3 regions of the Streptomyces sp. NPDC016309 genome follow, and region 3 is predicted to be linked to each of the others. Evidence: riboswitches for the same ligand, from Rfam matches in the RefSeq annotation. Region 3 holds a riboswitch; each other region holds the start of a gene.
What was found. A riboswitch is a leader RNA that binds a small molecule or an ion and turns the genes downstream of it on or off. The one in region 3 is predicted to bind thiamine pyrophosphate.
Positions count from the first base shown of each region.

Region 1: another riboswitch for thiamine pyrophosphate. It lies ahead of thiC (phosphomethylpyrimidine synthase ThiC); the one in region 3 lies ahead of thiO (glycine oxidase ThiO).
Region 2: another riboswitch for thiamine pyrophosphate. It lies ahead of ACF068_RS28040 (thiamine ABC transporter substrate binding subunit); the one in region 3 lies ahead of thiO (glycine oxidase ThiO).

Region 1 is NZ_JBIBSG010000011.1:84,921-92,229, forward strand. Features, by position in the region: gene ACF068_RS26210 (cupin domain-containing protein) at 27-344, shown strand; gene ACF068_RS26215 (DUF5326 family protein) at 487-708, shown strand; gene ACF068_RS26220 (IclR family transcriptional regulator) at 1,061-1,786, shown strand; gene ACF068_RS26225 (SsgA family sporulation/cell division regulator) at 1,936-2,370, shown strand; gene ACF068_RS26230 (YibE/F family protein) at 2,429-3,763, opposite strand; TPP riboswitch at 3,835-3,969, shown strand; gene thiC (phosphomethylpyrimidine synthase ThiC) at 3,963-5,744, shown strand; gene ACF068_RS26240 (hypothetical protein) at 5,855-6,679, opposite strand; gene ACF068_RS26245 (metallophosphoesterase) at 6,839-7,309, opposite strand, start outside.
Region 2 is NZ_JBIBSG010000013.1:77,446-84,754, reverse strand. Features, by position in the region: gene ACF068_RS28055 (sensor histidine kinase) at 1-1,032, shown strand, start outside; gene ACF068_RS28050 (ABC transporter ATP-binding protein) at 1,060-2,076, opposite strand; gene ACF068_RS28045 (ABC transporter permease) at 2,079-3,683, opposite strand; gene ACF068_RS28040 (thiamine ABC transporter substrate binding subunit) at 3,719-4,813, opposite strand; TPP riboswitch at 4,890-5,001, opposite strand; gene rlmN (23S rRNA (adenine(2503)-C(2))-methyltransferase RlmN) at 5,031-6,143, opposite strand; gene ACF068_RS28030 (phosphatidate cytidylyltransferase) at 6,284-7,309, opposite strand, start outside.
Region 3 is NZ_JBIBSG010000009.1:90,552-97,860, forward strand. Features, by position in the region: gene ACF068_RS22945 (DUF4396 domain-containing protein) at 1-110, opposite strand, end outside; gene ACF068_RS22950 (deoxyribonuclease IV) at 185-1,078, opposite strand; gene pknB (Stk1 family PASTA domain-containing Ser/Thr kinase) at 1,085-3,034, opposite strand; gene ACF068_RS22960 (thiazole synthase) at 3,187-3,981, opposite strand; gene thiS (sulfur carrier protein ThiS) at 3,985-4,185, opposite strand; gene thiO (glycine oxidase ThiO) at 4,182-5,387, opposite strand; TPP riboswitch at 5,385-5,498, opposite strand; gene ACF068_RS22975 (hypothetical protein) at 5,549-5,890, shown strand; gene ACF068_RS22980 (NAD(P)/FAD-dependent oxidoreductase) at 5,931-7,136, shown strand; gene ACF068_RS22985 (Rv2175c family DNA-binding protein) at 7,198-7,309, shown strand, end outside.

The sequences.
Region 1 (7,309 bases), on a different contig from region 3:
GGGACGACGGCAGGGGCGGACGGGCGATGAAGGCATTCCGGCTGGACGAGCTGGAGGCGGAGCGTGCCGCCAATGACGGCGCGTATCTGCAGTTCCTCCGGGAGCGCAACATGTCGGTGGGTCTCTACGCGCTCGACGCCGGGCAGCTCGATCCGCAGCAACCGCACAAGGAGGACGAGGTGTACCTCGTCGTCAGCGGGCGCGCCTCGATCACGGTGGGGACGGAGACGACGCAGGTGGGACGGGGCAGCGTGGTGTACGTGCCGGCCGGGGTGCCCCACAAGTTCCACCACATCACCGAGGACCTGCGCGTGATGGTGGTGTTCTCTCCACCGGAGAGCTGACCCCGCGGCCCGTCGGGGCCGGGGTTCCCTAGGGGGAGGATCAGGGGAGAGCGGGGGGCCGCGGCGGTCCGCGGCGGGTCCCCGGCACCTAGCATCGAAGGTGTCCAACGCATGGACGATCACCCGAGATGAGGTAGGCACAATGGCGTCGGTTCAGCAGGTTTTCGCGGGAATGCCCTGGTGGGTGAAGTGGATCGCCGTACCGGTCATCGCGCTGGTGGTCTTCGGCGGGCTGATCGGGACCGTGATCAGTGTGGTGATCGGGCTGCTGTTCAAGGTGCTCGTGTTCGCGGTGCTCGTGGGTGGACTCATCTACGTCGTACGGAAGTTCATGTCCTCCTCGACGTCCCGCGGGGACTGGTGAGAAAGACCTTCCGCACCGGTCCCTCCCTCGCTCGGGCGCCGTTCTGACACTGGCGTACGAAAGACGCGGCCACCCACCCCGACGGTCACCCGTCCATAAGCCCGGCCATTAGCCCGCGCGGGGGAACGGCCATGGCGAAACCTCACCCCGAACGGAGGCTGCCATTAGAGTGGCGAGTCTCCGCTGCCCTTGGAATCCAGGGGTTTACGAACGCCCTACCAGCGGTTTGTACGACTGAATGGGGCGAAACGCCTGGGGGTGACCTTTGGCCACGGCACCGCATTCCCCTGCCCCTACTCGAACCCCTCTCTCCGCACCTCCCCGCACCGCGCCGCCGACCCTGATCGGCTCCGTGCAGCGGGCGCTCAGGCTGCTGGAAGCCGTGGCCGGCCACGCCGCCGGTGCCCCCGCCAAACAACTGGCGCGGGAGACGGGCCTGCCGCTGCCCACCGCGTACCACCTGCTGCGCACCCTCACGCACGAGGGCTATCTGCGCCGGGAGGACGGGGTGTTCGTCCTCGGGGAGGCGGCGACCCGGCTGGCGAGCGGCGGAGCTCTGCAGAATCGTCGCAGCAAGATCGAGAATTCGCTGGCGCAGTGGCGCGACGCCATCGGCGTCCCGGTGTACTTCGCGCTCTACCGGGACGGCGAGATCGAGCTGGTCGCGGTCTCCGACACGCCCGCCGCGCCGGCCGTCGACGAGTGGGCCGACTTCCGCGAGACCGGCCACGCCCACGCCATCGGCCAGTGCCTGCTCGGCCAGCTGGACGAACCGGCCCGCAAGGACCACCTGGCCCGCCATCCCGTGCTGCCCATCACCCCGTACACCGTCCGTGACAGCCGGGCGATGCTGGACCGGCTGAGGTCCGCGCCGGGGGCGCAGCCGGTCATCGAGCGCCAGGAGTACGCCCTCGGCACGGTCTGTGCGGCCATCCCCATTTCGGCGGGTTCCACCGCCGCCACGATGGCCGTCTCCGTACCCTCCCACCAGGAGAAACGCCTGCTGCCCGCAGTCGACCGGCTGCGCGGGGAGGTGGGGAAGCTCTTCAGCTCGCTTGCTTTCTCTATCAGTATCTGAAAACTCACTCCTTGTGGTCCTGTAATGCTTACAGGACGATTACGTCAAGAGGCCGGCACGGATCATTCCCGGCCGTTTTTCCAGCCGCATTCCTCACCGATCTTCATCAGCTGTTGTTCACCACTGCTTCATCCATTGCGGGGTACATGATGCGCGAGTCGGTTCAGGCCGAAGTCCTGATGAGCTTCGTCGTCTCCGAGGAGCTCTCCTTCAGGATTCCGGTCGAGCTGGGGTACGAGACAAGGGATCCGTTCGCGGTCCGGATGACGTTCCACCTGCCCGGCGACGCGCCTGTGACCTGGGCGTTCGGCAGGGAGCTGCTGCTGGACGGCATCAACGGGCCGAGCGGTGAAGGCGATGTGCACATCAGACCGACCGGACCGGAGGACCTGTCCGACGTCAGCATCCGGCTTCAGGTCGGCGGCGACCGGGCGCTGTTCCGGTCCAGCGCCCCACCCCTGGTGGCCTTCCTCGACCGGACGGACAAGCTGGTGCCGCTGGGACAGGAACGCACGCTCGGTGACTTCGAGGACCACCTGGAGGAGGCCCTCGGCCGGATCCTCGCCGAGGAGAACGCCGGCTGATCGCCGCTGACCGCGACCGCCTCCACCGGCCGGCCCGCCGGCCGACCGGCCTGCCGGACTACCGCTTGCGCCGCCGGCCCCGGCCCCCACCGCGGGGCGCCGGCGCCGTCCCGGCGGCCGGCCGGTCGGCCGAGACGACCATGGCGGCCAGCGCGGTGGTGACCGGTACGGAGGCCACCAGACCGATCGAACCCACCAGAGTCCGCACGATTTCCACGGCGACCAGTTCGCTGTTGGCGACCGTCCCCACGCTGCTCTGGGCGATCGAGAAGAGCAGCAACAGGGGCAGCGCCGCCCCCGCGTACGCGAGCACCAGAGTGTTCACCACCGAGGCGATGTGGTCGCGGCCGATACGGATGGCGGCCCGGTACAGGGCGCGCGGCCCCATGCCCGGGTCCGCCTGGTGCAGTTCCCACACCGCCGACGTCTGGGTCACCGTCACGTCGTCGAGCACACCGAGCGAACCGATGATGACCCCGGCCAGCAGCAGCCCGGACATGTCGATGTCCGGGTAGAGGCCGTGGATCAGGCCCGTGTTGTCGTCGGTGTTCCCGGTCAGCGACGCCCAGTCGATGAACAGCGATCCCAGCAGACCGATCAGCAGCAGGGAGATCAGCGTTCCCAGCACCGCCACCGAGGTACGCGCGGTCAGGCCGTGACAGCTGTAGAGCGCGATCAGCATGATGGCGCTCGACCCGATCACCGCCACGACCAGCGGGTTGGAGCCCTGGAGGATGGCGGGCAGGATGAACATCGTGAGCACGGCGAAGCTCACCGCCAGGGCCACCAGCGCCATCACCCCGCGCATCCGGCCCACGACCACCACCACCAGCGCGAAGATGCCGGCCAGCAGCAGCATCGGCAGCTTGCGGTCCACATCGGTCACCGAATACTGCAGGTCGCGCGGGGCGTCGGGGGCGTAGGCCACCACCACGCCCTGTCCCTGCTCGAGTTGGCGCGAGGCGTCGGGCTGCACGACCTCGACGAACCGACGGCCCTTGTCCTTACCGGTGGTGACCTCGATGGTCGCCTTGGCGCACTGCCCCTGCTGGGAGTTGACCGCCTCACGCCCCTCGGGCGTGGTGGTGTCGCCGGTCGGCGGGACCTGCGCGGCGTTCACGTCCTTGCAGTCCACCCGGTCGACCCGGACCACCGTGCCCTGCTCGGTCTGCCGGTCGAAGCCGACACCCGTCCGCTCGTGCTCCGGGGCTCCGCCGGGCCACAGCACCGCGAGGCCCACCAGCACCGCCGTCGCGAAGGGGATGAGCACTGCCGCGATGACCTTGCGCAGGTGTAGCGAGACGGGCGCGGCGGGCCCGTGGGCGTGCGCGTGGCTGTGGGTATGCCCATGTGCCTGTCCGGTCGGTTCGGGGGACTGCTGCGAGGAAGTCACCGACCGATCATCGCAAGAACGACGGGGGCCCTCTGTTCAGCGTGGCCGGGAGGGCGCTAGCGTGGTGGCACCTTTGCACACGCGGGAGCTCGGAGCACCGGGCTGAGAGGGCGCTGACCTCCGTACGAGGAGTACGGGAACCGCTGCGTCGACCGCCGAACCTGTTACCGGGTAATGCCGGCGTAGGGAGTAGGTCACGATGACCGTTCAGGACGCACGCACGCCTGCCTCGAACCAGAACGACGAGGCTGGGAAGTCCATCGGCTGGCACAAGGGGTACATCGAGGGCAGCCGCCCCGACCTCCGGGTGCCGGTCCGCAAGGTGCACCTCACCAACGGCAAGGACGTCACGCTGTACGACACGTCCGGGCCGTACACCGATCCGAACGTCGAGACCGACGTCCGCCGCGGTCTGCCGCCGCTGCGCGAGAACTGGATCATCGGCCGCGGGGACACAGAGGAGTACGCCGGCCGGCCCGTCCGTCCCGAGGACGACGGGATCAAGCACACCGCGCCGCGCGGCGGGCTGCGCAACCTCGACGCCGTCTTCCCGGGCCGTCCGCGCCAGCCCCGCAGGGGCCGTGACGGCCAGGCGGTGACGCAGCTCGCGTACGCCCGCAGGGGCGAGATCACACCGGAGATGGAGTACGTCGCCCTGCGCGAGAACGTCTCCCCCGAGGTTGTCCGCGAGGAGATCGCGGCCGGGCGCGCGGTGCTGCCGGCCAACGTCAACCACCCGGAGATCGAGCCGATGATCATCGGCAAGCGGTTCCTGGTGAAGGTCAACGCCAACATCGGCAACTCGGCGGTCACCTCCTCCATCGAGGAGGAGGTGGAGAAGATGACCTGGGCCACCCGCTGGGGTGCCGACACGGTCATGGACCTCTCCACCGGCCGCAACATCCACACCACCCGCGAGTGGGTGCTGCGCAACTCGCCCGTGCCGATCGGCACCGTGCCGCTCTACCAGGCCCTGGAGAAGGTCGACGGCAAGGCCGAGGAGCTGACCTGGGAGATCTACAAGGACACGGTCATCGAGCAGGCCGAGCAGGGCGTCGACTACATGACCGTCCACGCCGGTGTGCTCCTGCGGTACGTGCCGCTGACCGCGCGCCGCAAGACCGGCATCGTCTCCCGCGGCGGCTCGATCATGGCCGCGTGGTGCCTGGCGCACCACAAGGAGTCGTTCCTGTACGAGAACTTCGAGGAGCTCTGCGAGATCCTCGCCGCCTACGACGTGACGTACTCGCTCGGCGACGGCCTGCGGCCCGGCTCGATCGCGGACGCCAACGACGAGGCGCAGTTCGCGGAGCTGCGCACGCTCGGCGAGCTGAACCGGATCGCCAAGCGGCACAACGTGCAGACGATGATCGAGGGCCCGGGACACGTCCCGATGCACAAGATCAAGGAGAACATCGACCTCCAGCAGGAGATCTGCGAGGAGGCGCCCTTCTACACGCTGGGCCCGCTGACCACCGATGTGGCGCCCGCCTACGACCACATCACCTCCGGCATCGGTGCGGCGATGATCGCCTGGTGGGGCACGGCGATGCTCTGCTACGTCACGCCCAAGGAGCACCTGGGCCTCCCCAACCGGGACGATGTGAAGACCGGCGTCATCACCTACAAGATCGCGGCTCACGCGGCGGACCTCGCCAAGGGGCACCCCGGAGCCCAGGAGTGGGACGACGCCCTGTCGGACGCCCGGTTCGAGTTCCGGTGGGAGGACCAGTTCAACCTGGCCCTCGACCCGGACACCGCCCGGGAGTTCCACGACGAGACGCTGCCGGCCGAACCGGCCAAGACCGCGCACTTCTGCTCCATGTGCGGACCGAAGTTCTGCTCGATGAAGATCTCGCAGGACATCCGCCGGGAGCACGGCGGCGACCTCAAGGAGCAGGAGATCGAGGCCGGAATGGCGGAGAAGTCCGCGGAGTTCGCCGCGGCCGGTAACCGCGTCTACCTGCCGCTGGCGGACTGACGACCGCCGGTGCCCCGGCACGTCCCGGTGGAGCGCCGGCCTGTTTCACGTGAAACGTCAGTTCGTTTCACGTGAAACAGGCGCCGGCGACCTCAGTCCGGCCGGCGACCTCAGTCCGGCTGGTGCTCCGGACCGCCGAAGTCCGGGCTGCTGAAGTCGGGGCTGGTGAAGGTGGGACGAGCGCCTCCGCCACCTTCGCTGGGACTGGAGAAGTCCGGCCCGCTGTAGCCCACCTTCGGAATCCGGTCGACATGGCGCGGGGGCACTTCCGACAGCGGATCGGCGCTGGGATCGGCCAGGGCGTTCCGCAGGAACGGCAGGATGCCCCGTTCGAGCAGCGCGTGCCGCCAGGCCTCTCTGGCACGGCCGACCTCGTCGGGCAGCTCCCCTTCCGGGTCCCGCGCCGGTACCTGGGTGGAGCTGTTGCGCAGTGCCGTGATCAGCAGACCGATCGCGGCCGCCAGGATGCCGGCGGCCGTCACCGCCCCGAAGAACCAGCCCGCGGTGAGCAGTGAATCGGCGAAGGCGGGTGCCGGGTCCAGCATCTTCAGGACGTAACCCACCAGCAGGAAGATGATCGCGGCGGTACCGGCCAGAACCGGTGCCAGCACGGTGACGATGACGCCGACCCCGGCGCCCGGACCTCCATCGGCCTCGTCGCCCGCCGAGGCCAGGACGGAGCCGAGGGCGGAGACCCCGCCGGGCGTGCGCGCGTCCTCGCGCACCTTGACGAAGTGGTCGTACTCCGCGGCGGCGGCCGCGGATATCAGCGCGGTGGCGTTCAGGGCCAGGGTGCGCAGTTGCTCGGTGTTGAGCCGCTGCCCGATCCCGGACAGATCCGGTCGGTCGTGCGCGGTGCGCAGCGCGTCGTCGAGGATGCGCTCGTATTCGGCGCGGTCCTCGGACAGCAGGTGCGGAGCGCTTTTCATGTGCATCCCCCGATGCTCCGTGAGCCCTGTTTGCCCGCGTAGAACGGGCGCCCGGGCAGAAACGGAGGAGAGCCTGCTACGGAAATACCGATGGTAGAGCCGTTACGGCGGGGGGTGACAGAGGATTTCCGGAAATCGCCTGGCCCGGTTGCGCTGCGTGATGTCTCAGTCGGGCAGCGGGAGTTGGACGACCAGTAGCTTTCCGGCCATGGTCACACCGCCGTCCATGGCGATCGCGAGCCCGTCCGCGTACACGTGCGGTCCCTCGACCGTCGGGCCGGAACCGTCCTCGCCGTCCTCGGAGCCCACTTCGCCCAGCAGATACGGAATGGGGCTGTGACCGTGGACGACGCGCCGGCCGCCGTAGGCCGCCAGCAGCTCCTGCACGGCCGTGGGGCCGCCCTCGTCGCGGAAGGCGAAGCGCTTGGTCATCTTGCGGAACAGGTCCCAGCACTCGTCCGCGTCGTTGCGGGTGAGGATCTCGTGGACGGTGTCGTTGACGTCCTCGATGGTCGATCCGTACTCCAGGTACGCGGTGGTGTCGGAGTGCAGCAGCAGATGGCCGTCCTCCTCCACCACGGCGTCGAGCCGGGACATCCACTGGAGGTGGACGTCCTGGAGCCGGTCCATGTCGCT
Region 2 (7,309 bases), on a different contig from region 3:
GCGGGCCGCCGCGCCACCTTCGTCCAGCCGTACGGGGAGCGGCGGCGGATCTGGGCGGCCACCGCCGTCGGCGACGACGTCCTGGCGCTGAAGCAGTTCGAGGACCCGCTGTCGGACGAGCTCCAGACGGGCATGCTGCGGGCGGGTGTGGTCGGGACGGCGGTCGCCACCCTGATCGGCCTGCTGCTCGCGACCCGGCTGGGGCGGCGGCTGCGGCTGTCGGCCCGCCGGGCGGAGCAGATCACCGGGGGTGACCTGGACGCCCGGCTCCCGCAGCGGGGCCGGGACGAGATCGCCACCCTCACCCGGGCGGTCAACACCATGGCCGACGCCCTGGCGGAACGTTTGCGCGCGGAGCGCGAGGTGACCGCGAACATCGCGCACGAGCTGCGCACACCGGTGGCCGGGCTGGTCGCCGCGGCCGGGCTGCTCCCGGACGGCCGGGCGGAGTCGATGGTGAAGGAACGGGTGGCGCGGATGCGGGACCTGATGGAGGACGTCCTGGAGGTGGCCCGCCTCGACAACGGCGGCGAGAAGGCGGACGTACGGCTGGTGGAGCTGGGCACACTGGCCCGCCGGGCGGTACGGGCGGCGGAGGACGCGGCGGTCCGCCTTGACATCGTTGCCGACGCGCTGGTGGAGAGCGATGCGCGGCGGGTGGAGCGGGTCCTGACGAACCTGGTGAGCAACGCGCTGCGGCACGGTGCCGCACCGGTCGTGGTGGAGGTCGAGCACGGTGTGGTCCGGGTGCGGGACCGGGGCGCCGGCTTTCCCGAGCACCTGCTGGCGCACGGGCCCCGGCGGTTCCAGACCAGCGCGGTGGGCAAGGGGCTGGGCCTGGGCCTGACCATCGCGGCGGGCCAGGCCCGGGTGCTCGGCGCGCGGCTGGTCTTCACCAACCCGGAGGGCGGCGGGGCCTGCGCCGTACTGGACCTGTCGGCGTCGGTACGCGACGCCGCACCGGACCACCCGCCGGGCCCCGCCCGCGACCGCACGCCGGGCCACCCGCCGGACGCGCCGTCCCGGGGGTGAGCCCCCCGGCGGCCGGGCGGCGGCCCGTCAGTCCAGGACCACCACCTCGTCGGCGGTGAACGTCACGCCCACCACGGCCCCTTCGGCGGGCGCGTCCCGCAACGGGCACTCGGCCTCCAGGACGGGCCCGGTCTCCGGGCGGAGCCGTACCGCCACGTGGTGGCCCCGGAAGGTACGCCCCTCGGCCACGCACCGCAGCCCCTCGGCGGGGTCGCCCATCCGCACGCCCGCGGGCCGCACCAGGACCCGGGCGGTGCCCTGCGGCGACCCGGCCGGCACCGGGACCTTGCCCCACGCCGTGTCGGCCGCCTCGCCGCTCACCGTCGCCGCCACCACGTTGTCGAAGCCCAGGAAGCGGGCGACGAACGCGGAGGCCGGGCGCTGCCACACCTCCAGCGGCGTCCCGCTCTGGGCGATGCGCCCGTCCCGCATGACGACCACCCGGTCGGCGAGCGCGAACGCCTCGCCCTGGTCGTGCGTGACGGCCAGCACGGTGGTGCCGAGCCGCCCGAACAGCCCCCGCAGCTCGACCACGAGCCGTTCGCGCAGCCCCCGGTCGAGCTGGCCGAGCGGTTCGTCCAGCATCAGCAGCCGGGGGCTCGGGGCCAGCGCCCGCGCGAGCGCGACGCGCTGCTGCTCGCCGCCGGACAGGGCGGCGACGGCCCGCCGTTCGGCGCCCGGCAGGCCCACGAGGTCCAGCAGCTCGGTCACCCGGGCGGCCTGTTCCTTCCGCGACGCGCCGCGCATCCGCAGCCCGAACGCCACGTTCCCGCCGACGTCCCGCTGCGGGAAGAGCTGGTGGTCCTGGAACATCAGCCCGACGCCCCGCCGGTGCACGGGCACGCCCGCCTGGTCGGCGCCGTCGAGCAGGACCCGGCCCCCGTCCACCGGCTGGAGCCCCGCGACCACCCGCAGCAGGGTCGACTTGCCGCTGCCGCTCGGGCCGAGCAGGCACACGATCTCGTGGTCGGCGACGTCCAGCGACACCGCGTCCACGGCGACGCGGGATCCGAAGCGTACGGTCACGTCCTGAAGAGCGAGCATGGTCACAGCTCCCCGGACCGGTCGACGCGGATTCGTTCGAGCAGCAGCAGGGCCACCGCGCACACCACCATCAGGATCGTCGAAAGGGCCATGGCCTGGCCGTAGTTGAGGTCGCCGGGCCGCCCCAGCAGGCGGGCCACCGCGACCGGGAGGGTCGGGTTGTCCGGCCGGGCGATGAACACGGTGGCCCCGAACTCCCCCAAGGAGACGGCGAACGCGAAGCCCGCCGCCACCAGCAGCGCCCTGCGCACCAGCGGCAGGTCCACCTCGCGCCACACCCGCCACGGCGAGGCGCCGAGGACCGCCGCCGCCTCGCGCAGCCGCGCGTCCACCGCGCGCAGCACCGGCAGCATGGTCCGGACCACGAAGGGGACGCCGACCAGGGCCTGGGCGAGCGGCACCAGGATCCACGAGGAGCGCAGGTCGAGCGGCGGTTCGTCCAGGGTGATCAGGAACCCGAAGCCGACGGTCACGGCGGACACCCCGAGGGGCAGCATCAGCAGCGCGTCGAAGCCGCGCACCAGCCGTCCCGGGCGCCGGGTGAGCGCGGCGGCGGCGAGCCCGCCGACCAGGAGCGCGATCGTGGTCGCGGCCAGGGCGTACTCCAGGGAGTTGCCGATGGCCTCGACCGGCGGGACGAGGAACGTGCCGCCGCCGGCGTCCGCGTCCTGGAGCGCCCGGTAGTAGCCGAGCCCGCCGGCGAAGGAGCGCTGGACGAGCACCCCGAGCGGCAGCACGAGCAGCAGCGCCACGGTGAGGAGCACGCTGCCGAGCAGGGCCCACTGGCCGGCACCGCGCGGCCGCCGGGCGGTCAGGCCGGCGTCCACCAGCCTCAGCGCGCTCTCCCGCCTCCGTACCGTCCGGGCGTGGACGGCGAGGACGGCGCCGACGGCGGCGAACTGCACCAGCGTGAGCACCGAGGCCGTCGGCAGGTCCAGTAGCTGGGCGGTCTGCCGGTAGATCTCCGCCTCCAGCGTGCGGTACGCGGGCCCGCCGAGGATCTGCACGATGCCGAAGGAGGTGTACGTGAAGAGGAAGACCATCAGCGCGGCGGCGGCCACCGCGGGCCCGAGCGCGGGCAGCGTCACCCGCCGCCAGGCGCCGAAGCGCGAGGCGCCCAGCACCCGCGCGGCCTCCTCCTGGCGCGGGTCGAGCTGCGCCCACAGGCCGCCGACCGTCCGGACGACGACCGCGTAGTTGAAGAAGACGTGGGCGAGGAGGATTGCCCACACGGTCGTGTCGAGCCGGACGCCCCACAGCTCGTCGAGAAGCCCGCCCCGGCCGAGGAGCGCGAGGAAGGCGGTGCCGACGACGACGGTCGGCAGCACGAACGGCACGGTGACGACCGCCCGCACGAGCCCCCTGCCGGGAAAGTCGAAGCGGGCGAGGACGTACGCCCCGGGCAGGGCAATCAGCAGGGTGAGCGCGGTGGAGGCGAGTGCCTGCCAGGTGGTGAACCAGAGCACGTCGAGGATGTCCGGACGGCCCAGCACGTCGCCGAGCCGCCCGAGCTGCCAGACGCCGTCCTCCGTCCTCAGCCCGCGCCCGACGATGGCGACGACGGGGTAGGCGAAGAAGACGGCGAAGAACGCCACGGGCAGGACCATGAGCCCCGCCCGCAGCGCACCGCCCGTGCGGGTGGTTACTTCAGGACGAGCGAGGACCACGACTGGATCCACCCGTCGCGCTTCTGGGCGATCTTCTCGGGGGCGACGGTCCGGGCGTCGGCCACCTTCACCCCGTGCTTGGTGAACAGTGCCGGGAGCACGGCGTCCTTGGCCACCGGGTTCACGAACATCTGGAGCGGCATGTCCTCCTGGAACCGCTTGCCGATCAGGAAGTCGATCAGGGCCTTGCCGCCGTCGGGGTTGCCGGCGCCGTTCAGCAGACCCGCGAACTCGGTCTGCCGGAAGCACGTACCGGTGGAGACGCCGGTCGGCGCCTCGGCCGGCTGCGGCTCGGAGTAGAGCACCTCGACGGGCGGGCTGGAGGCGTACGACACCACGAGCGGCCGGTCGCCCTTGGCCTTCTTGCCGCCGGCCGAGCCGGAGAACTCCTGGTTGTAGGCGAGCTCCCAGCTGTCGACGACCTTCACGCCGTTGGCCTTGAGCTTCTTCCAGTAGTCCTGCCAGCCGTCGTCCCCGTACGCGGCGGCCGTGCCGAGCAGGAAGCCCAGGCCGGGTGAGGAGCGCTCGGGGTTCTCGACGACGAGGAGGTCCTTGTACGCGGGCTTGGCGAGGTCGTCGAAGGTCTGCGGCGGCGCCAGCTTCTTGTCCGCGAAGTACTTCTTGTCGTAGTTGACGCAGATGTCACCGGTGTCGACGGGCGTGACCCGGTGCTTGTCCTTGTCGAGCTGGACGGCGTCGGGGACCCGGTCCAGGCCCTTGGCCTCGTACGGGTCGAAGAGGCCGCTGTCGAGCGCGCGGGACAGCAGGGTGTTGTCGACGCCGAAGAAGACGTCGCCCTGGGGGGCGCCCTTGGTGAGGATCGCCTTGTTGACGGCCTCGCCCGCGTCGCCGCTCTTGAGGACCTTGACGGTGTAGCCGGTCTGGCGGGTGAACTCCTTCAGGACGGCCGGGGAGGCGTTGAAGGAGTCGTGGCTGACGAGCGTCACGGTCTTCGACGTCGTCCCGCCGTCGGCGGCGTCCTTGCCGGACTCGCCGCCGCAGGCGGTGAGCGCGGTGGCGCCCAGCGCGGCGGCGAGGGCGCCGACCGCGATCTTCTTGGTGGTGCTCACTGAGATTCCTCCTGGGGGTGACCAGGAAGAGACGCGGCCCTGCCCACCGCCATCGGCGGTGGGCAGGGCGCAACAGCTCGAGTAACGACCGAACTTCCTACCCAGAATGACCTGGGCGAGGTTCAGAGGGTCTGCGGCCTGGACGGTTGCCGCACTCTCAGCGCTGTGGCGCTCCCCTGTCGGAATATGCAGATGTGTTCGAGGCCAGACTACAAGCTCACCGCTCGGCGGCCGCGAGCTGTCCACAGGCACCGTCGATCTCCTGCCCGCGGGTGTCACGGACGGTGACCGGTACGCCGTGGGAGGCGATGGCCTCGACGAACGCCTTCTCGTCCTCGGGGCGGGACGCGGTCCACTTGGAGCCGGGGGTCGGGTTGAGCGGGATCAGGTTGACGTGGACGCGCTTGCCCTTGAGCAGCCGGCCCAGGAGGTCGCCCCGCCAGGCCTGGTCGTTGATGTCCCGGATGAGGGCGTACTCGATGGAGACGCGGCGGCCGGACTTCTCCGCGTACTCCCAGGCCGCGTCCAGCACCTCCCGGACCTTCCAGCGGGTGTTGACGGGCACGAGGGTGTCGCGCAGCTCGTCGTCGGGGGCGTGCAGCGAGACGGCGAGGCGGCACTTGAAGCCCTCGTCGGCGAACCGGAGCATCGCCGGGACGAGGCCGACGGTGGAGACGGTGATGCCGCGCTGCGACAGTCCGAGCCCGTCGGGCTCGGGGTCGGTCAGCCGCCGGATGGCCCCGACGACCCGCTTGTAGTTGGCGAGCGGCTCGCCCATGCCCATGAAGACGATGTTGGACAGCCGCGCGGGCCCGCCGGGCACCTCGCCGTCGCGCAGGGCGCGCATGCCGTCGACGATCTGGTGCACGATCTCGGCGGTCGACAGGTTCCGGTCGAGCCCCGCCTGGCCGGTGGCGCAGAACGGGCAGTTCATGCCGCAGCCGGCCTGGGAGGAGATGCACATCGTGACGCGGTCGGGGTACCGCATGAGGACGGACTCGACGAGCGTGCCGTCGTGCAGTCGCCACAGGGTCTTCCGGGTGGTGTCGTCGTCGCACGAGATGTGCCGCACGACCGACATCAGGTCCGGCAGCAGCTCCGCGGCCAGCTTCTCCCGCGAGGCGGCGGGGATGTCCGTCCACTCGGCGGGGTCGTGCGCGTACCGCGCGAAGTAGTGCTGGGAGAGCTGCTTGGCGCGGAAGGGCTTCTCGCCGATCGCGGCGACGGCCTCCTTGCGCTCGGCGGGCGTCAGGTCGGCGAGGTGCCGCGGCGGCTTCTTGGCTCCGCGCGGGGCGACGAAGGTGAGCTCTCCCGGTGCGGGGCGTGGCATGACCTGGTACTCCTCAGTGGGGACGAGGCCGCGGTACGTGAGCCGGGAGACCTCACCGGATGATCCCCGCGCGGGCCGCGGGGCCGAAAGGGCCCGCCGCGACCGTGCGACGAGCCCTTCCAGGGTAACCGGACCTCGGTTCAGCCTGTTCCCACGAAGATCACCATGAGCAGCCACACCACGGGCGCGGTCGGCAGGAGCGAGTCCAGCCGGTCCATGATGCCCCCGTGACCGGGCAGGAGCGTGCCCATGTCCTTGATCCCCAGGTCCCGCTTGATCATGGACTCGCCGAGGTCGCCCAGGGTGGCGCTGGCCGCGACGGCCAGGCCCAGCAGCAGGCCCTGCCACCAGGCGCCGCCGTCGATGGCGAACTCCATGCACAGCGCGCCCGCCGCCATGGCGAACGCCACCGCGCCGAGCAGACCCTCCCGGGTCTTGCCGGGACTGATGCGGGGAGCGAGCTTGTGCTTGCCGAAGCGCCAGCCGACGGCGTACGCCCCGGTGTCGCTGACCACGGTGAGCAGCAGGAAGGTGAGCACCCGCCACGGACCGTCGTCGGCGGTGAGCATCATCGCCACGAACGTCGCCAGGAACGGCACGTAGAACGCGGCGAAGACGCCGGCCGTGACGTCCTTCAGATAGCCCTCGGGCGGTTCGGTCATCCGCCAGACGAGCACCGCGAGCGCGGTGAGCGCCATGGCGACCCAGGCGCCCTCGGCGCCGCGCACGTACCCGGCCACCACCATGGCCGCACCGCCGACGGCGAGCGGCACCAGCGGGGCCTTGATGGCCTTGCGCTCCTGGAGGCGGGAGGTCAGCTCCCACAGCCCGACCACGACGGCGACGGCTATCACGCCGACGAACACGGCCTTCCAGATGAACAGCGACGCGACGATCACCGCACCGAGACCGACGCCGACCCCTATGGCGGCCCGCAGGTCGCGGCCGGCCCGCTTCTTCTGCGGACCGGACGGCGAGCCGGGCTGCTCACCGGACGGCGAACCGGAGTGCCGGCCGGAGTGCCGGCCGGGCTGCGGGTCGGGCTGCTCCGGAGGCCGGGGCGCTCCCGACGGCGGGATGGGCATGGGCTCCTGCGGGTTCTCCGGCTGCCGGCGCCGCGGCCGGTGGTGCGGCGGCTGCGGCTGTGGCTGCGGCATCTCGTCGCG
Region 3 (7,309 bases):
TGGTGTTCGTGCTGTGGTGCGTGGTGCTGTGGGGTGTCGTGCCGGTGGTGCCGGCCGTGCTCGTCGTGCTGTGCCTGTTCGCCGTGCGGGGTGTGACGTTCGTGCCGCATGAGAGCCCCCAAGGTCAGGTGGCGGTGACGGTTCCTGCCGATAGCAGAAACCGTATACCCCCCAGGGGTATTCCTCAACTATTCCGGAGCTTCTTCAGCCGCTCGATGTCGGCCGCGTGTCCTTCCTTGCCGCCGGGGGTCTCGATCACCAGCGGGACGCCGTCGGTCGCCGGGTGACGCATCAGCTCACGGAACGGGTCCTCGCCGATGTGACCGGCGCCGATGTTGACGTGCCGGTCCTTGTGGGCGCCCACGACGTCCTTGGAGTCGTTGGCGTGGATCAGCTTCAGCCGCCCCTCGCCGACCGTGTCGACCAGCAGGTCCAGGGTCTGCCGGACGCCGTGCTCGCCGGTCAGGTCGTGGCCGGCCGCGAAGACGTGGCAGGTGTCCAGGCAGACGCCCAGCATGGGGTGGGCGTCGAGCGCCTCGAAGTACGGGCCGAAGTCCCAGGTGCGGGAGCAGAGCGAGGCACCCTGCCCGGCCGTCGACTCCAGCAGCAGGAACGGGTCGTCGTCGTGTGTCAGCTCGTCCAGCAGCGGCAGCAGGTGCGTCCGCACCTGGGCCAGCGCCTCCTCCCGGGGGCGGCCGCCGGTCGCCGAACCGGTGTGGACGACCACGCCGAGGGCGCCGATGTCCCGGGCGCGCCGCAGCGAGTGCCGCAGGGACGCCACGGAGAACTCGACGGTCGCCTCGGTGTGGGAGCCGAAGTTGATCAGGTAGGGCGCGTGGACGTACGCGGGGATGCCGGTGAGGGCGCACTCCTCGCGGAACAGTTCGTCCTGGGCCGGGTTCCCGGTGGGCGTGGCCCAGCCGCGCGGATTGGCCACGAAGACCTGCACCGCCTCCGCGCCGATCTCGCGCGCGTACCCGAGGCCGGTCTTCGCGAGGCCGCCGGCCACGGGGACGTGACTGCCGACCGGATTGCGGGTGCCCTCCGGCCGGACGGGGCCGGGGCCTTGGCCGATCATGTGTTTCTAGATTCCCTTGGTCGTGATGGTGATGGTGCTGCCCTCGGGCGCCCGGTCGCCGCCGGCCACGGACTGGCTGTCCACGGTGTCGCCGAGGAACGGGAAGCTCTTCTCGACCTTCACCTCGAAGCCGGCGCGCTCCAGTTCCCGGGTGGCGTCGTCGACGTTCTTGCCGGTGACGTCGGGCACGTCGGCCAGGCGGGGGCCCTTGGAGACGGTGAGCACGACCGTGTCGCCCTTGGCGGCCTCGCTGCCGCCCGAGAGGGACTGGGCGGCCACGCTCCCCGCCTCCTGCCTGGAGTGCACGCGCGCCGCGGCGACCTTCACGGTGAGCCCGGCCTCCTCCAGCGTACGGGTGGCGTCGCCGACGGTGTCGCCCGTGACGTCCGGTACGTCGACGGGGGCGCCCTTGCTGACGACCAGGGCGACCGCGGAGTCGGGGTTGCGCCCGGTGCCCGCCTTCGGGTCGGTGCGGATCACGCTGCCCTGCTCGAACTCCTCGCTGAACGCCCGGGTGACCTTGCCCGGGGCGAGCCCCGCCCTGGTCAGCTCCCGCTTGGCCTCGGCCAGCGGCAGCCCCTTGAGGTTCGGGACCTTCACGATCTCCGGGCCGCGCGAGACGGTGAGGGTCACCGAGCCGTTGCCCCGGACGCGCTCGCCGGGGGCGGGGTCGGCGGCCATCACGGTGCCCCGCTCGTAGGCGCTGCTGTAGTCCCGCTCGACGGCCTCGACCTCCAGCCCGGCGTCGGCGAGCCGCTTCTCCGCCTCGGCCTGGCTCTGGCCGAGCAGGGTGGGGACGCGGGTGAACTGGCCGGAGTTGATGTACCAGACGCCTCCGCCGACGGCGAGGACGAGCAGGACGGCGACGAGGGCGGCGACCAGTCCGCGGCGGGTGTCGAGGACGGTGCCCCGGACGCCGCGCCGGGGAACCGGCTCCGGCGCGGGGCCCGGCCGCGGCGGCATGGTGAGCCGGCTGGTGCGCCGGACGCCGTCGTCGTCGCCGGGCGTGGGGCGGGCGATCACGCTGGTGGGGTCCTCGGAGCCGCCGCCGGCGCGCTCGGCGCCCTCCGCGGCCGGGCCCGCCTGGGGCGGTACGAGGTCGAGCTGCTCGTCGCCGAGCGCCGCCCGCGCCTCGCGGGCCAGGGCCAGGAGCGCCACCGCGTCGTGCGGGCGGACGTCGGGGTTGCGGGCGGTGGCGCTCGCCACCAGGTCGTCCAGGTCGGCCGCGAGGCCGGGGACGGCGGCGGAGGGCGGCGGGACGTCCGCGTTGAGGTGCTGGTAGAGGATCTGGGCGGGTGTGTCGCCCGCGTGCGGCTTGGCGCCGGTCAGCATCTCGTAGAGGACGACCCCGCAGGCGTACACGTCGGCGCGGGTGTCGGCGGTGCCGTGCTCGATCTGCTCGGGCGCCAGGTAGGACACGGTGCCCAGCACGGACCCGGTGGTGCTGGTGGCCGCGCCGACCGCCCGGACGAGCCCGAAGTCGGCGACCTTGACCCGGCCGTCGTCCCCTATCAGGACGTTCTCCGGCTTCATGTCCCGGTGGACGAACCCGGCCAGGTGCGCGGCCCCCAGCGCGGCGAGCACCGGCTCCAGGATGTCGAGCGCCGCCCGGGGCTGGAGCGCCCCGCGCTCGCGCAGCAGGTCGCGGAGGGTGCACCCGGCGACGTACTCCATGGCCAGGTAGACGTACGCCCCTTCGGCGCCCTGGTCGAACACCCCGACCACATTGGGGTGCGACAGCCGTGCCACGGACTTGGCCTCGCGGATGAACCGCTCCACGAACGTCGCGTCGGTGGCGAGGGCGGGGTGCATCACCTTCAGGGCGAGCACCCGGTCGAGCCGGGTGTCCAGGGCCCGGTAGACGGTGGCCATGCCACCGACGGCGATGCGCGCGTCGACCCGGTAGCGGCCGTCGAGCAGCTGGCCGACGAGGGGGTCGTGCAGGGTCGTATCCACCCGCCCGAGTCTACGAGCCCGTACCGACACCCCGGCCGCCCCGTACCCGCCCCGGCCTGGACTGCAGCCGAGCTGTGACACCGGCGGCCCCCGGCGCCCGCCCCCCCCGGAGCGGGCGCCCGCGGTGACGGCCCCGCGCCGGGGCGGGGCCGTCAGAACGCGGGCCGCTCCGGGTCCAGGGCGGCGCGGCCCTCCACCGGGGAGGAGGCCTCCGCGAAGTGCCGGCGCGGGATCCGCCCCGCCCGATACGCGAGCCGGCCCGCCTCCACCGCGTGCCGCATGGCCTCCGCCATCAGGACCGGCTCCTGGGCACGGGTCACGGCGGACGCCAGCATCACGGCCGCGCAGCCCAGTTCCATCGCCAGCGCCGCGTCGGACGCCGTACCGGCCCCCGCGTCCAGGATCACCGGCACGCGCGCGTGCTCCACGATGAGCTGGAAGTTGTGCGGGTTGCGGATGCCCAGCCCCGAGCCGATGGGCGAGCCCAGCGGCATGACGGCCGCGCAGCCGACGTCCTCCAGCTTGCGGGCGAGCACGGGGTCGTCGTTGGTGTACGGCAGGACGGTGAAGCCGTCGTCGACCAGCGTCTCCGCGGCGTCGAGCAACTCGACCGGGTCGGGCAGCAGCGTCCGCTCGTCCGCGACCACCTCCAGCTTGATCCACTCGGTGCCGAGGGCCTCCCGCGCGAGGCGGGCCGTGAGCACGGCCTCGCCCGCGGTGAAGCAGCCCGCCGTGTTGGGCAGGACGCGGATCCCGAGGCGGCCGAGGACCGACAGCACGGAGCCATGCACGGTCGGGTCGAGGCGGCGCATGGCCACGGTGGTCAGCTCCGTGCCGCTGGCGGCCAGGGAGCGTTCCAGCACGTCGAGGCTGGGCGCCCCGCCCGTACCCATGATCAGCCGGGAGTCGAACGTGGTCCCGGCGATGGTCAGACGGTCGTCGGCCATGGCTCAGCCCCCCTGGACCGCGGTGAGGACCTCGACCCGGTCGCCCTCGCCGAGCAGCGTCCCGGTCCACTGGCTGCGCGGGACCACCATCTCGTTGACGGCGGCCGCGACCCCGGAGGGCGCCGAGGTGAGGGTGGCGACCAGGGCGTCGAGGGTGGTGGGGCCGGCGAGCCGTCGGGCCTCGCCGTTGACGGAGACGTTCATGACACTCCTGCTGGAGAGAGGGACGGGGACGGGGCGGGGGAGGCGGACCGGAAGCGCGCGGGGGTGAACGCCCGGGCCTCCTCCGGGAGCTCCCCGGTGGTCAGCGCGGCGGCCATCACGTCCCCGGTGACGGGGGTCAGCAGCACCCCGTTGCGGTAGTGCCCGGTCGCCAGATGCAGCCCGGGCAGGGCGGTGGGGCCGAGCAGGGGCGCGTTGTCGGGAGAACCGGGGCGCAGCCCCGCGCGGGTCTCGGTCAGGGGCAGCTCGGTGATGCCGGGCACCAGCTCGTGGGCGTCGCGCAGCAGCTCGTACACCCCGCCCGCGGTGACCGTGGTGTCCCAGCCGAGCTCCTCGCTGGTGGCGCCGACGACCAGTTCGCCGTTCTCGCGCGGCACCAGGTACACCTGGCTGCCGCGTACGACCGCACGGACCGTGCGGCTCAGGAAGGGCGCGTAGGCGCGGGGCACGGACAGCCGCAGCACCTGCCCCTTGACCGGCCGTACCGGCGGCAGCACCTCCTCCGGTACGCCGCCGAACCGGCCGCTCAGGCTCCCGGCCGCCAGCACCACCTGCCCGGCGGCCAGTTCCGTGCCGTCCTCCAGGAGAACGCCGGCCGCCCGCTCCCGGGTCACCACGAGGCGCTCCGCCCGGGCGCGGTGGACCGCCACCCCGGACCGCTCGCAGGCGGCGACCAGGGCGGCCGCCAGCCGCCGGGGGTCCACCTGGTGGTCGCCGTCCACCCGCAGTCCGCCGCGCACGCCGGGCGCCAGCATGGGCTCCAGGCGCCGGCACTCGCGGCCTGTCAGCCACTCCGAGTCCAGGCCCGAGCGCTGCTGCAAGGCGTGCAGTTCCTTCAGGTGGGCGCGGTCGTCGGCGTCCAGGGCGACGGCGAGCGTGCCGCAGGAGCGGTAGCCCACGTCCGTCCCGCCGGCCGCCTCCTGGAGCTCGGCGACGAAGTCCGGGTAGCGGCGCGCCGACTCCAGGTTGAGCCCGAGGAGGGTCTCCTCCCCGTAGTGCAGTTCGGTGACCGCGGCGAGCATGCCGGCCGCGACCTGCGCCGCCCCGCCGCCCGGCGCGGGGTCGACGACGGTGACGCGCGGACCCCGCTGCGCGGTCCGCCAGGCCGTGACCAGGCCGATGATGCCGCCCCCGACGACGAGGACGTCCGAGGTCGTACGTGGACCCGTGGTACGTGGATGCATGGGCGTCCAGCCCCTCCCTTCGCCGGCATGACCCGGATCAGGTTCGTACGGTCGGAGGCCGTCCCAGCCTCCCTCTCAGCCCGGTGCGTCCGGGCTCCCGCGAGTGCTCTACGGTGGCCAGACTAACCCCAGCCGGCAACCCGCAGTAAGGGAGCTTCACCGTGGCGCGGTCGCTCGACGGACTCGTCCTCTCACCGGTGGCGGACCAGGCTCCCGGTCAGGTCGGCACGGCGACCCGGTTCACGTACCACGAGGAGGACGGCCGCGTCTGGGCCGAGTACGCGGGCGGTGACGTGGTGCGCGGGCACCTGGTGGGAACCCGGACGGGAGATCGTCTCGACTTTCGGTACGTCCAGCTGAAGCGCGACGGGCGGACGGCGTCGGGGCACTGCCTGTCCACGGTCGTGGAACTGGCGGACGGGCGCGTTCGGCTGGAGGAGACCTGGGCATGGGAGTCCCAGGAGGGCGCCGGCACCAGTGTGGTGGAGGAGCTCCCTTCCTGACGAATCGTCAGATGCATAAGGTGGGCGGGTGAACGAGCGGATGCGAGCAGAGCGGCGCGTGGTCGTCGTGGGTGCCGGAATGGCGGGGGTGCAGACGGCCGTGGCGCTGCGCGAGCAGGGCTTCACCGGCCCCGTGCAGCTGATCGGGGCCGAACCGCACCAGCCGTACGACCGGCCCCCGTTGTCCAAGGCGGTCCTCCTGGGCACGGCGGAGGGCTCCGCTTTCGACGTGGACTTCGAGGCGCTCGGCATCGGGCTGCGCCTGGGCGTCGAGGTGACCGCCCTGCGCCCCGGCGCCCATGAGGTCGACACCGCCTCCGGACCCGTCCCGTACGACGTCCTGGTCATCGCCACCGGCGCCGTGCCCCTCGCCCTGCCCGGCGCCGAGGGCGTGCGCGGGGTCCACCTGCTGCGCACCCTGGACGACGCCGAGCGGCTGCGTCCGGTCCTGGCGGAGAAGCACGACGTGGTGGTCGTCGGCGCCGGCTGGATCGGCGCCGAGTTCACCACGGCCGCCCGGGAGGCCGGCTGCGCGGTCACCGTCGTCGAGGCCGCCGACCGGCCGCTCGCCGGGACGCTGCCCGCCGAGGTCGCCGCACCGATGGCCGCCTGGTACGAGGAGAGCGGCGCCGCGCTCCTGACGCACGCGCGCGTGGGGCACGTCGAACCCGGCGAGGTCGCCCTGGAGGACGGCCGGCTGCTGCCCGCCGGGGCGGTGGTCGTCGGCATCGGAGCCCGGCCCGCCACCGGCTGGCTGGCCGGCTCCGGCGTCGCCCTCGGCCCGGAGGGCGCGATCGTCGCGGACGACCACCTCCGGACGTCCGCTCCCGACGTGTACGCCGTGGGCGACTGCGCCTCCTTCCCGTCCGCCCGCTACGGCGAGCGGCTGGTGGTGCACCACTGGGACAACGCCCTCCAGGGCCCGCGCGCGGTGGCCGCCGCCATCGTCGGGGACGCGCCGCGGCCGTACGACCCGGTGCCGTACTTCTGGTCCGAGCAGTTCGGGCGGTTCGTCCAGTACGCGGGCCACCACGGGACCGCCGACACGATGGTGTGGCGGGGCGACCCGGCCGGCGCCGCCTGGTCGGTGGTGTGGCTGCGCGAGGGCGCCCTGGTGGCGCTGCTGGCCGTCGGCCGGCCCCGGGACCTGGCGCAGGGGCGCAAGCTCATCGAGGCGGGCACCGTGCTGGACCCCGCGCTCGCCGCGGACCCGGCCGTCCCGCTGAAGTCGGCCGCCCGGGGGTAGCGCGGGCCGGTCCGGCGTAGCCCGGCTACCGGCTGTCAGCGCGGGATGGCACGCTAGTCCCGTGACCGAGATTGACGCAAAGATCGATGCTCTCGTCCCCGCCTGGCTCCACCTGCCCGACATCGCGGAACTCCTCGACGTCGAGGTGACGCGCGTGCGGCAGCTGGTCAAGG